Linked DNA regions of Actinoalloteichus hymeniacidonis. The protein of the gene in region 2 interacts with the protein of the main gene of each other region in a pairwise test. Links are inferred from orthologs where the notes say so. Each region holds a gene or a part of one and is shown on either strand. Other genes may lie near its edges.

Region 1 (5,262 bases), 4.2 Mb from region 2 along the record:
TCGGCCGGCGCGAACGGGTTCGGTCCCGGTCGGATCACGACGCTGCACCCGAAGACGTATCTCGAGGCCAGGACCATCGGCGAGCACTACCGGGAGGGCACCCCGGTGATCATCAACCTGACCGCCATGACGGACGCCGACGCCCGCAGACTGGTCGACTTCGCCGCCGGATTGGCGTTCGCTCTCCGGGGTGACATCGACAAGGTGACGAGCAAGGTCTTCCTGCTGTCGCCCGCAGATGCCGACGTCACCGTCGAACAGCGGCGGCGGATCGCCGAGGGTGGTCTGTTCGGCTGACGGCAGGTGATGGCAGAGTTGGGGTTGTGGAACTCTTCCGGATCATCGCTTACTACGCGCTGTTCTTCTTCTGGCTGCTCTTGATGGCGCGTATCGTGGTGGAGCTGGTTCGGGCGTTCGCCAGGGAATGGCGACCGGCCGGAGGGGTTGCGGTCGCGCTCGAGACCATCTACACAGTGACCGACCCGCCGGTTCGGGCGCTCCGGCGCATGATCCCGACGGTTCGAATCGGCGGGGTCGGACTGGACCTGTCGATTATGGTTCTACTGCTGGTCGTCTTCATCCTGATGCGACTGGTGAGCCCGGCTTAGACAAGACGACACGGACGGACCGGGCAGCGGGGAGCTCCGGGGTCCGTTGTCGAGGAGTGCGTGAGGTGATCTAGCCATGCCGTTGACGCCCGCCGACGTGCACAACGTCGCGTTCAGCAAGCCACCGATTGGCAAGCGGGGCTACAACGAGGACGAGGTGGACGCATTCCTCGACCTGGTTGAAGGCGAACTCGCAAGACTGATCGAAGAGAACAACGAACTGCGCAACCAGATCGAGCAGCTGGACCAGCAACTCGACAACACGCGCGCGGACCTGGAGGACGCCCGAGCAGGTGCTGCCGCCGCGCCCGCGAGCAGGCCTGCGGAGGAGCCAAGGCGACTCTCGCCGGTGCCCGCACCGTCGATGGTCGAGCAGACCGCACCGGGCGGGGACCACCACGTCCAGGCGGCGAAGGTTCTCGGACTGGCCCAGGAGATGGCCGACCGCCTCACCGGCGAGGCGAAGGCCGAGGCCGACGGCATGCTCTCGGAGGCGAGGACGAAGTCCGAGCAGCTCCTCTCCGAGGCACGGACGAAGTCCGACGGGCTGGTGAACGAGGCCCGGACCAGGGCCGAGACCATGCTCGGTGACGCGCGCACTCGCTCCGAAGCAGTGGAGCGGCAGTCCAGGGAGAAGGCCGCGACCCTCGAGCGCGATGCGCAGCGCAAGCACTCCGAGATCCTCGCGGGGATCACCCAGGAGAAGAACAGCCTGGACAAGGAGATCGAGGTCCTGCGGACCTTCGAACGCGAGTACCGCACCAGGCTCAAGACGATGTTGGACTCCCAGCTGCGCGAGCTGGAGGACCGGGGCAGCGCCGTCCCGCCCATCGAGTCCACTCGATCCAGCCATCAGACGGGATACAGCTTCGGCGGTCGCACCGCCGAGGCGGGCTGAGCACCGAGGCCGACCGGCGACGTCGGTCGGGATCGGCGTCGAGAACCGTCGACCGCCCCAGCGGAATCCGCTGGGGCGGTGCCGTCTGTCATCGAACCCGATGATCCACCGGGGTCGGAGCGAAACGGTTTTGACCCCGTCGCTAATCTGTAGTCACAGGCATCGATCCGGCCATCACCGGGGAGCCGCCGGAAGAACCGAGCCCTCGGCTCTCAGTAGAACCGGTCGGGTGGGCCCGTCATAGCCCCGAATCGAGAGGTCGACGCTCGCGAAGGAGCGAACGCGTCGGCAAGCGGGGTGGTACCGCGGGATGTCTCAGTGGCATGTCGTCCCCAGGAGATCTGCGTCAGCGGACTCCAGACGAACGCCACCACCCGCGAGGAGCAATTCGATGGCCTACCCCAAGGTCCGCCTCACCGGTCCGGATTCCGCCGGAGTTCCCGCCCAGCCCTCGTTCCCCGAGGTCGAGGAAGCGGTGCTCTCCTACTGGTCGGCCGACGACACCTTCGCCGAGAGCATCCGGGCCCGCCCCAGTGGCGAGAATGGCTCCAACGAGTTCGTCTTCTACGACGGCCCGCCCTTCGCAAACGGGCTCCCGCACTACGGGCACCTGCTGACCGGCTACGTCAAGGACGTCGTGCCGAGGTACCAGACCATGCGCGGCAAGCGTGTCGAGCGCCGCTTCGGCTGGGACACCCACGGCCTGCCCGCCGAGGTGGAGGCGGAACGGCAGCTCGGGATCGATCACAAGTCGCAGATCGAGCAGATGGGCATCGACGTCTTCAACGAGGCCTGCCGTACCTCGGTGCTGCGCTACACCGACCAGTGGCGCGAGTACGTCACCCGCCAGGCCCGCTGGGTGGACTTCGACAACGACTACAAGACCCTCGACCTGGACTACATGGAAAGCGTCATGTGGGCCTTCAAGTCGTTGTGGGACAAGGGTCTGGTCTACGACGGCTTCCGGGTGCTCTGGTACTGCTGGCGCTGCGAGACACCGCTGTCCAACACCGAGACGAAGATGGACGACGTCTACCGCGATCGGCAGGACCCCGCGGTCACCGTCTCGATGCGGTTGGAGACCGGGGAACGCGCGCTGATCTGGACGACGACCCCGTGGACGCTGCCGAGTAACCTCGCCATGGCCGTCCACCCGGACGTCGAGTACGTGACCGTCGAGCACGAGGGCGAGCGCTACCTGCTCGCCGAGGCGCGACTGGCGCACTATGCCAGGGAACTCGGTGAGGACGCCGTCGACCGGATCGTCGCGCGGTGCACCGGCGCCGAACTGCTCGGCCGCCGCTACACGCCACCCTTCGACTTCTTCCTCGGTCGGCCCAACGCCCATCAGATCCTGGCGGCCGACTACGTCACCACGGAGGACGGCACCGGGATCGTGCACATCGCCCCGGCCTTCGGTGAGGACGACAAGGCCGTCACCGACGCCGCGGACATCGAACCCGTCGTGCCGGTCGACTCGCGGGGCCGCTTCACCACCGAGGTGCCGCCGTATGCGGGACAGCAGGTCTTCGAGGCCAACAAGGAGATCATCCGCGACCTCAAGGCCGCCGGGTCGCTCGTGCGGCACGAGACCTACGACCACCCCTATCCGCACTGCTGGCGCTGCCGGAACCCGCTGATCCAGCGCGCGGTGTCGTCCTGGTTCGTCGCCGTCACCCGCTTCCGGGACCGGATGGTCGAGCTGAACCAGCAGATCGACTGGGTGCCCGGGCAGATCCGGGACGGCCAGTTCGGCAAGTGGCTGGAGGGCGCCAGGGATTGGTCGATCTCGCGGAACCGCTACTGGGGCTCGCCGATCCCGGTGTGGACCTCCGACGACCCCGCCTACCCCAGGGTCGACGTGTACGGCTCGCTCGACGAGTTGGAGCGCGACTTCGGGGTCCGGCCCACCGATCTGCACCGGCCGTACATCGACAACCTGACCCGCCCCAACCCGGACGACCCGACCGGTCGGTCGACCATGCGCCGGGTTCCCGAGGTCCTGGACTGCTGGTTCGAGTCCGGGGCGATGCCCTTCGCCCAGGTGCACTACCCGTTCGAGAACCGCGACTGGTTCGAGCACCACTACCCCGGCGACTTCATCGTGGAGTACAACGGCCAGACCAGGGGCTGGTTCTACACGCTGCACGTGCTGGCCACGGCGTTGTTCGACCGGCCCGCGTTCCGGCACGCGGTGGTGCACGGGATCGTCCTCGGTGACGACGGCCAGAAGATGTCGAAGTCGCTGCGCAACTACCCGGCGGTGGACGAGGTGTTCGCGCGGGACGGCGCGGACGCGATGCGCTGGTTCCTGATGTCCAGTTCGATCCTGCGTGGCGGCAACCTGATCGTCACCGAGCGGGGGGTGCGCGACGCGGTCCGGCAGTCGGTGCTGCCGCTGTGGAACTCCTGGTACTTCCTGGCGCTGTACGCCAACGCCGAGTCGGTCGAGGGTGCCTCGTTGACCGACTCCGACTTCGGTGCGCGGACCGGGCGCGGTCCCTCCACCCATGTCCTGGACCGGTATGTGCTGGCCAAGACGCACGAGCTGGTGGTCGACACGGGTGCCGCGATGGACGCCTCCGACCTGGCGGGCGCCTGCGGCCTGGTCGAGAGTTTCCTGGAGGTGCTCACCAACTGGTATGTGCGTCGGTCGCGGGAACGTTTCTGGGCGGGCGACCAGGCCGCGGTGGACACGCTGCACACGGTGCTGGAGGTGGTGTGTCGGGTGGCCGCGCCGCTACTGCCGCTGACCACCGAGGCCGTGTGGCGTGGGTTGACCGGCGGGCGTTCGGTGCACCTGGCCGACTGGCCGGAGGTGGAGAACCTGCCCGCAGACCCGGCGCTGGTGACGGCGATGGACCGCGTTCGCCAGGTCTGCTCGACGACGTCGGCGCTGCGCAAGGCCGCCAAGCTGCGGGTGCGGTTGCCGTTGCGCACCCTCGTGGTGGCGGCGCCGGACGCGGCGGCACTGGAGCCCTTCCTGGATCTGATCCGGGACGAGGTCAACGTCAAGGACGTGCAGTTGACCGACGACGTCTCGGCCTACGGTCGGTTCGAGATCGCCGTCAACGCCAGGGCGGCGGGCCCGAGGATCGGCAAGGCGGTCCAGCAGGTCATCCGCGCGGTGAAGGCGGGGGAGTGGACGCAGGAGGCCGACGGCACCGTCACGGCGGCGGGCGTGCAACTGCTTCCCGGTGAGTTCGAGGAGCGGCTGGTCGCGGCCGATCCATCGGCTACCTCGGCACTACCCGGCGGCGCGGGCGTGGTCGTGCTGGACACCGAGGTCACCGAGGAGCTGGCCACCGAGGGTCTGGTCAAGGACGCGGTACGGGTCGTGCAGCAGGCGCGGCGGGACGCGGACCTGCACGTCTCCGACCGCATCGAGCTGACCGTGTCGGCGACCGAGGACGTCACCGCAGCCCTGCGACAGTGGGAGGGCTTCCTGGGCAAGGAGACACTGGCGGTCCGGGTCGTCTTCGCACCCGTCGACGGTGGCTTCGCCGGAACGGTCGGCGACGGCGCACAGATCGCCGTCGCGGTACGCAAGGCCTGAGGCTCGTCGCCTCCCCGCACATCGCCATGATGTGTGGGGGGCGTACCCCTGAGCGGGAGAGGCGAGGAGCTACGGCCATGACGATCTCCGGTCCCGATGACGGTGCCTGCTCGAAGCGGCCTGTGCGGCCGCTCGGTGTGCGTCGGGTCGGTCGCCGGGTGTTCGTGCGGGACAATGGCCGGGTGAACACCGAGCATCCC
Region 2 (6,021 bases):
TCGGCGCTCACCGCCACGGAGACCGACCGACTGCTGGAGATCATGGCCGAACTGCGCCAACAGCAGGTCGGATTGGTCTTCATCACCCATCATCTCGACGAGATTCAGCGCATCGCCGATCGGATCACCGTGTTGCGGGACGGTCGCGGTGCAGGCGTGCTGCCCGGCGGCTCCTCGGTCGATCTGATGGTGCGGACGATGGTGGGCCGGGACATCAACGACCAGTTCCCCCGGCATCGGACGTCTACCGGCGGGCCCCTGCTGAAGGTGTCGAAACTGACCCGCAAGGGCGTCTTCAGCGATATCGACTTCGAGGTTCGGGCCGGGGAGGTCGTCGGTATCTCCGGCCTGGTCGGCGCGGGCCGGACCGAGGTGGTGCGAGCCATCTTCGGCGCCGACCGCTATGACTCCGGCACCGTCGAGGTGGCCGGAACCGTGCTCCCCGGCGGGAATATCGGTGCCGCCATGCGCGCGGGGATCGGGCTGGTTCCCGAGGACCGCAAGGGCCAGGGACTGGTGTTGAACTCCTCGGTCGGCGAGAACATGGGCCTGGTCACGCTGCGCTCGGCCACCTCGGCCGGGCTGGTGGATCGCAGCGGCCAAGCGCGTCGAGCCGCCGAGATGGCAGGCAAGCTCCGGGTCAAACACTCCGGTGCGAACCAGACCATCCGCGAACTCTCGGGTGGCAATCAGCAGAAGGTCGCCATCGGCAAGTGGTTGCTGTCCGACCCCAAGGTGCTGATGCTCGACGAGCCGACCAGGGGAATCGACGTCGGCGCCAAGGTCGAGATCTACGAACTCATCAATGCGCTCACCGACTCCGGACACGCGGTTCTGCTGGTCTCCAGTGAACTGCCCGAGGTCATCGGCATGAGCGATCGAATCCTGGTGATGGCGCATGGCCGCATCACCGGCGAGCTGCCCACCGACGGTGTCACCCAGGAACAGGTGATGGCGCTCGCGGTGGCGGCCAGGGAAGAGGAGGACCTGGCGTCATGACCAGTGCCGAGAAGACCGGAAGCCGCACCAAGGGCGGCTTCGACCTCAGCAAGCTGCTCGGCGAGAACGGTGCCCTGCTCGGGCTCCTGGTGCTCGCGGGTGCGCTCTGGCTCATGGTGCCGAGCTTCGGCTCGCCCCAGAACCTGCTGAACATCGGCGTCCAGGCTGCCGTGGTGGCCGTGATGGCCTTCGGTGTCACCTTCGTCATCATCTCCGGCGGCATCGACCTCTCGGTCGGCAGCGTTGCGGCGCTCTCGGCGATGGTCGGTTCCTATTCGGCAGCCGAACTCGGGCTGTCCTCCGAGTTAGCCCTGATCATGGGCCTGCTGACCGGTGTGGCAGCCGGGTTGGTCAATGGAATGCTGGTCAGCTTCGGCAAGCTGCCCGCATTCATCGCCACGCTCGCGATGCTCAGCATCGCCCGAGGGCTCACCCTCGTGGTCTCCGAGGGCAGGCCGGTCGCGACTCCCGAGTCGATCAGCTTCCTCGGTTCGACGCTCGAACTCGGATCGTTCCAACTTCCCGTGCCGGTCATCATCCTGCTCGGCATGTTCCTGGTGACCGGTTTCGTGCTGGTCAGGACCTACTCCGGCCGTGCGATGTATGCGATCGGTGGCAACGAGGAGGCCGCACGGCTCTCCGGGATCAACGTGCGCAACCAGAAGCTCGTCGTCTACGCACTGTCGGGCCTGTTCGCCGCGATGGCGGGCATGATGCTCGCCGGCAGGCTCTCCTCGGCCGGACCGCAGGCCGCCGAGGGTTACGAGCTCGATGCCATCGCGGCGGTCGTCATCGGCGGCGCCTCGCTGTCCGGCGGGATCGGACGCGCGACCGGAACCCTGGTCGGCGCACTCATCCTCGCTGTGCTGCGTAACGGACTCAACCAGCTGCAGGTCTCGTCGTTCTGGCAACAGGTCGTGATCGGCGTCGTGATCGCACTGGCGGTCCTAGTGGACACCCTCCGCAGACGCGGCAGGTGATTCGTCCCGGCTGATGCCGGGCGGGGAACTCGGGGCGACCCGAGGAAGGAGAAAAGTGCAGATGCGAGGGGTACAGCGAGCGGGAACGACCGCTCTCACCGTCGCCGCTCTCGGGTTCGTCGCAGCCTGTGGCGGTGGCGACGCAGAAGGCTCCGGTGGCGGCGACGCGGAGTTCACCATCGGACTGTCGGTCTCGACCTTGAACAACCCGTTCTTCGTCGACATCGAGCAGGGCGCACAGGAGGCTGCCGAGGAGTTCGGCATCGAGCTGATCGTGCAGGACTCCCAGAACGACCCGGCGACGCAGATCAGCCACGTCGAAACCTTCGTCACCCAGGGCGTCGACCTGATCCTGATCAACGCGGTCGACTCCGACCAGGCCACCGCCGCAGCGGCCGCTGCCGCCAATGCCGACATCCCGGTGATCGCGCTCGACCGGTCGATCACCGACGGCGAGGTCGTCCAGGAGATCGTCTCCGACAACGTCCAGGGCGGTGAGCTGGCCGCCGATGCACTGGTGGAGGCCGGTGTCGAAGGCGACGTCATCATCCTGCAGGGCGTGCCCGGTTCCTCGGCCAGCCGGGAGCGTGGCGAGGGCTTCGGCAACGGCGTCGAGGCGCACTCGGAGTTGAACGTGGTGGCAGAGCAGCCCGCGAACTTCGACCGCACCGAGGGCTTGGACGTCATGACCAACCTCCTGGAGTCCAACCCCGACGTCTCCGCGGTCTTCGCCGAGAACGACGAGATGGCACTCGGCGCGATCCAGGCGCTCGGCGAGCGGGCAGGCGAGGACGTGCTGGTCTTCGGCTTCGACGGCACGCCGGACGGTTTGGACGCGATCGTGTCCGGGACGCTGGCGGGCACCATCGCCCAGCAGCCCGAGGAGATGGGCTTCCAGGCCGTGGAGCAGGCGCACACCCTGCTCGACGGTGGCGAGATCGAGCCGAAGATCCAGATCGAGGTTCAGGCGGTCACGCCGCAGAACGTCGAGCAGTACACCCCCTGAGCCGGCGATGACCAAGCAGGCAGACGTGGTGGTGATCGGTTCGGCTAATGCCGATCTCGTGGTCACGGTCGATCGTCGACCGGCGGCGGGCGAGACGGTGCTGGGCGACGACGTGACGACGATTCCCGGTGGGAAGGGCGCCAATCAGGCGGTGGCGGCGGGCAGGCTCGGCGGTGCGGTCGCACTGCTGGGCGCTGTGGGCGCCGATCAGTACGGCGAGCTTCTTCGGGAATCGCTGCGCGCGGCGATGGTCGACACCTGTCTGCTGCGCACCGTCGAGCGGCCCACCGGTAACGCGTTCATCACCCTGACCCCCGATGGGGAGAACACCATCGTGGTCTCGCCGGGAGCGAACGCGGCGGTGTTGCCCGCCGATGTGGTCGAAGCGGCTTCGGCGCTGGCTGCGGCGAAGGTGGTGGCACTGTCGCTGGAGATTCCGCTGGAGACGGTGCGCCACGCCGTCGCAGCGGCCTCGGCCGCCGGGGCACGGGTGTTGTTGAACCTGTCCCCGGTGGCTCCGCTGGACGAACAGACCCTGCGGCAGCTCGACCCCTTGGTGGTCAACGAGCACGAGGCCGCGTGGTTGCTCGAGGAGCGGGCGGCAGCGGATCCGGCGACGACCGCGCGGCGGTTGTTGGAGCTCGGCGTGCGATCGGTGGTCGTCACGCTGGGTGCCAGCGGTGCCGTCGTCGCCGATTCGACGGGGACCACCGCGATCGATGCGCCCCGGGTGCGTGCGGTGGACAGCACGGGTGCGGGTGACGCCTTCGCCGGTGCACTGGCCGTCGGTCTCGCCGACGGTCGGTCGCTGGTCGAGGCGGCCACCTTCGCGGCACGGGTGGCGGCGACCGCCGTGACCCGGCCGGGTGCGCAGCCGTCCTACCCGACGTTGTCGGAGGTGATCTCGTGAAGCGAAGCGGAATCCTGCATGCGGAACTGAGTGGGGCGTTGGCCCGGCTCGGTCACACCGACAAGGTGGTGGTCGCCGATTGCGGGCTGCCCATCCCGGCGGGACCCACTCTGATCGATCTCGCATTCCGGTTCGGAGTGCCGTCGTTCCTCGAGGTGCTGGACGGCCTGCTGGCCGAGGTGGTCGTCGAGGGCGCGGTGGTGGCAGGCGAACTGGCCGCCGGGAATCCGGTGATCGCCAGCGGCGTGGCCGAGCGTCTCGGCGAGACCGAACAGGTACAGCACGAGGAGTTCAAGAGCCTCGTCGCGGGCGCCGCGCTGGTGATCCGTACCGGCGAGGCGACGCCGTACGCGAACGTCATCCTCCGGTGCGGCGTTCCGTTCTGAGTTCGTAGTGTTGCTCGGCTGGCCGTCGCGTCGAATCCTCGACAGCGGCGGTCACGCCGGGCACACCGACTTCCGGCAGCCCCCTTACCACGCTCAGACAGCGGTATGGTCTAGACCATGGCCGTCATCAGTCTGCAAGGGGTAGGGGTCAGCGCCGGGCAAGCGGCCGGACCGATCGTCCGGGTGGCCGAACCGTTGCCGCCGCCCCCGACCGGTCCCGCCCCCACCGATCCCGAGGCCGAGGCCGCGCGGATCGGTCCCGCCGCCGAAGCGGTGGCAGGCGAGCTGACCACCCGCGCCGCGCGGCTGGACGGCGAGCCGAAGGCGGTACTGGAGACCACGGCGGCGATGGCCGCCGACCCCGCCCTGATCTCCTCGGCCGAGGCCTTGGTGCGCGATGGTGGATTGCCCGCCGCCCGCGCGGTGTACGAGGCAGCCGAGAAGTTCGCCGCGGACCTGCGCGCCCTCGGCGGCTACCTCGGCGAACGGGCCAAGGACGTGCTCGACATCCGCGACCGGGTGGTCGCAGAGCTGTCCGGTGCGCGGCCCCCGGGAGTCCCCGACCTGCTCGAACCGGCCGTCCTGGTGGCGCGCGATCTCGCCCCCGCCGACACCGCAGACCTCGACCCCACGCTGGTCCTCGCGCTGGTCACCGAGGAGGGCGGGCCGACCAGTCACACCGCGATCCTGGCCAGAGCACTGCGGATTCCCGCCGTGGTGGCCTGCGCAGGTGTCCTCGAACTGGATGACTCCCTCGGCCTCCACATCGACGGCGACACCGGCACCATCACCGTGCAACAGGGCCCGATCGAGGTCCATGCGGTCGAGCGGAGCCCGGAACCGACCTGGTCCGGCCCGGGACGCACCGCCGACGACGTCCCCATCCGGCTGGTGGCCAACGTGGGTTCGGCCGCCGACTCGGCCTCGGCCGCCGAAGCGGGCGCGGAGGGAATCGGACTGTTCCGTACCGAGTTCTGCTACCTCGACGCCGAGACCGAGCCGACGGAGTCCGCGCAGCGCACCGCCTATTCCGAGGTGCTCGGCGCCTTCCCCGGCAAGCCGGTGGTGGTGCGGAGCCTGGACGCCGGCTCGGACAAGCCGCTGCCCTTCCTCACCGGTGCCGGTACCGAGCCCAACCCGGCGTTGGGGGTGCGCGGTTTGCGGCTCGGTCGGGTGGAGACGGGAGTGCTCGACCGACAGCTGGCGGCCATTGCGGGTGCCGAGGCCGATTCCGGGGCCGTCGTCTCCGTGATGGCCCCGATGGTGGCAACCGCCGAGGAAGCCGCCTGGTTCGCCGATCGGGCGCGGGCCGCCGGAATCTCCCGAGTCGGCGTCATGATCGAGATTCCGGCTGCGGTGCTCACCGCCCGCGAGGTGTTCGAGGTGGTCGACTTCGTCAGCGTCGGCACCAACGACCTGGCGCAGTACGTGTTCGCGGCCGATCGGATGCTGGGTTCGCTGGCCACACTGAACGACCCGTGGCAACCCGCCTTGCTGCGCTTGCTGGCCACCCTCGGCGATGCGGCTCGGGAGACCGGTTTCCCGGTCGGTGTGTGTGGCGAGGCCGCAGGCGACCCGTTGCTCGCCCCGGTTCTGGTCGGATTGGGCGTCACCAGCCTGTCGATGACCGCAGGAGCGCTGTCCTCGGTGGGCAACCGACTCGCCTCGGCGACCTCGGCGCAGTGCGCGGAAGCGGCGCGGATCGCGCTGCGTAGTCCCGACCCGACGGCTGCGCGCGCG

The links.
Region 1: the proteins of BKA25_RS00265 (region 2) and ileS interact in binary tests that used the Escherichia coli proteins (3 or more experiments, as listed by UniProt). The link is inferred for Actinoalloteichus hymeniacidonis from one-to-one orthologs.

The regions. Positions count from the first base shown.
Region 1 is NZ_JACHIS010000001.1:4,263,302-4,268,563, reverse strand. The notes cover bases 1,519-5,262. They hold ileS (isoleucine--tRNA ligase), read left to right. Parts: upstream 1,519-1,897; coding sequence 1,898-5,062; downstream 5,063-5,262. Other genes in these bases: lspA (signal peptidase II), read left to right, coding at 5,140-5,262. In the rest of the region: BKA25_RS17675 (cell division protein SepF), read left to right, coding at 1-297; BKA25_RS17670 (YggT family protein), read left to right, coding at 324-608; DivIVA-like cell division protein Wag31, read left to right, coding at 685-1,506. UniProt on the Escherichia coli protein: Catalyzes the attachment of isoleucine to tRNA(Ile). As IleRS can inadvertently accommodate and process structurally similar amino acids such as valine, to avoid such errors it has two additional distinct tRNA(Ile)-dependent editing activities.
Region 2 is NZ_JACHIS010000001.1:56,830-62,850, forward strand. What follows is about bases 1,028-4,012. They hold BKA25_RS00265 (substrate-binding domain-containing protein), read left to right. Parts: upstream 1,028-2,040; coding sequence 2,041-2,985; downstream 2,986-4,012. Other genes in these bases: BKA25_RS00260 (ABC transporter permease), read left to right, coding at 1,028-1,979; BKA25_RS00270 (ribokinase), read left to right, coding at 2,993-3,895; rbsD (D-ribose pyranase), read left to right, coding at 3,892-4,012. Also shown: BKA25_RS00255 (sugar ABC transporter ATP-binding protein), read left to right, coding at 1-999; more of BKA25_RS00260, read left to right, coding at 996-1,027; more of rbsD, read left to right, coding at 4,013-4,281; BKA25_RS00280 (phosphoenolpyruvate--protein phosphotransferase), read left to right, coding at 4,399-6,021. UniProt on the Escherichia coli protein: Part of the ABC transporter complex RbsABC involved in ribose import. Binds ribose. Also serves as the primary chemoreceptor for chemotaxis.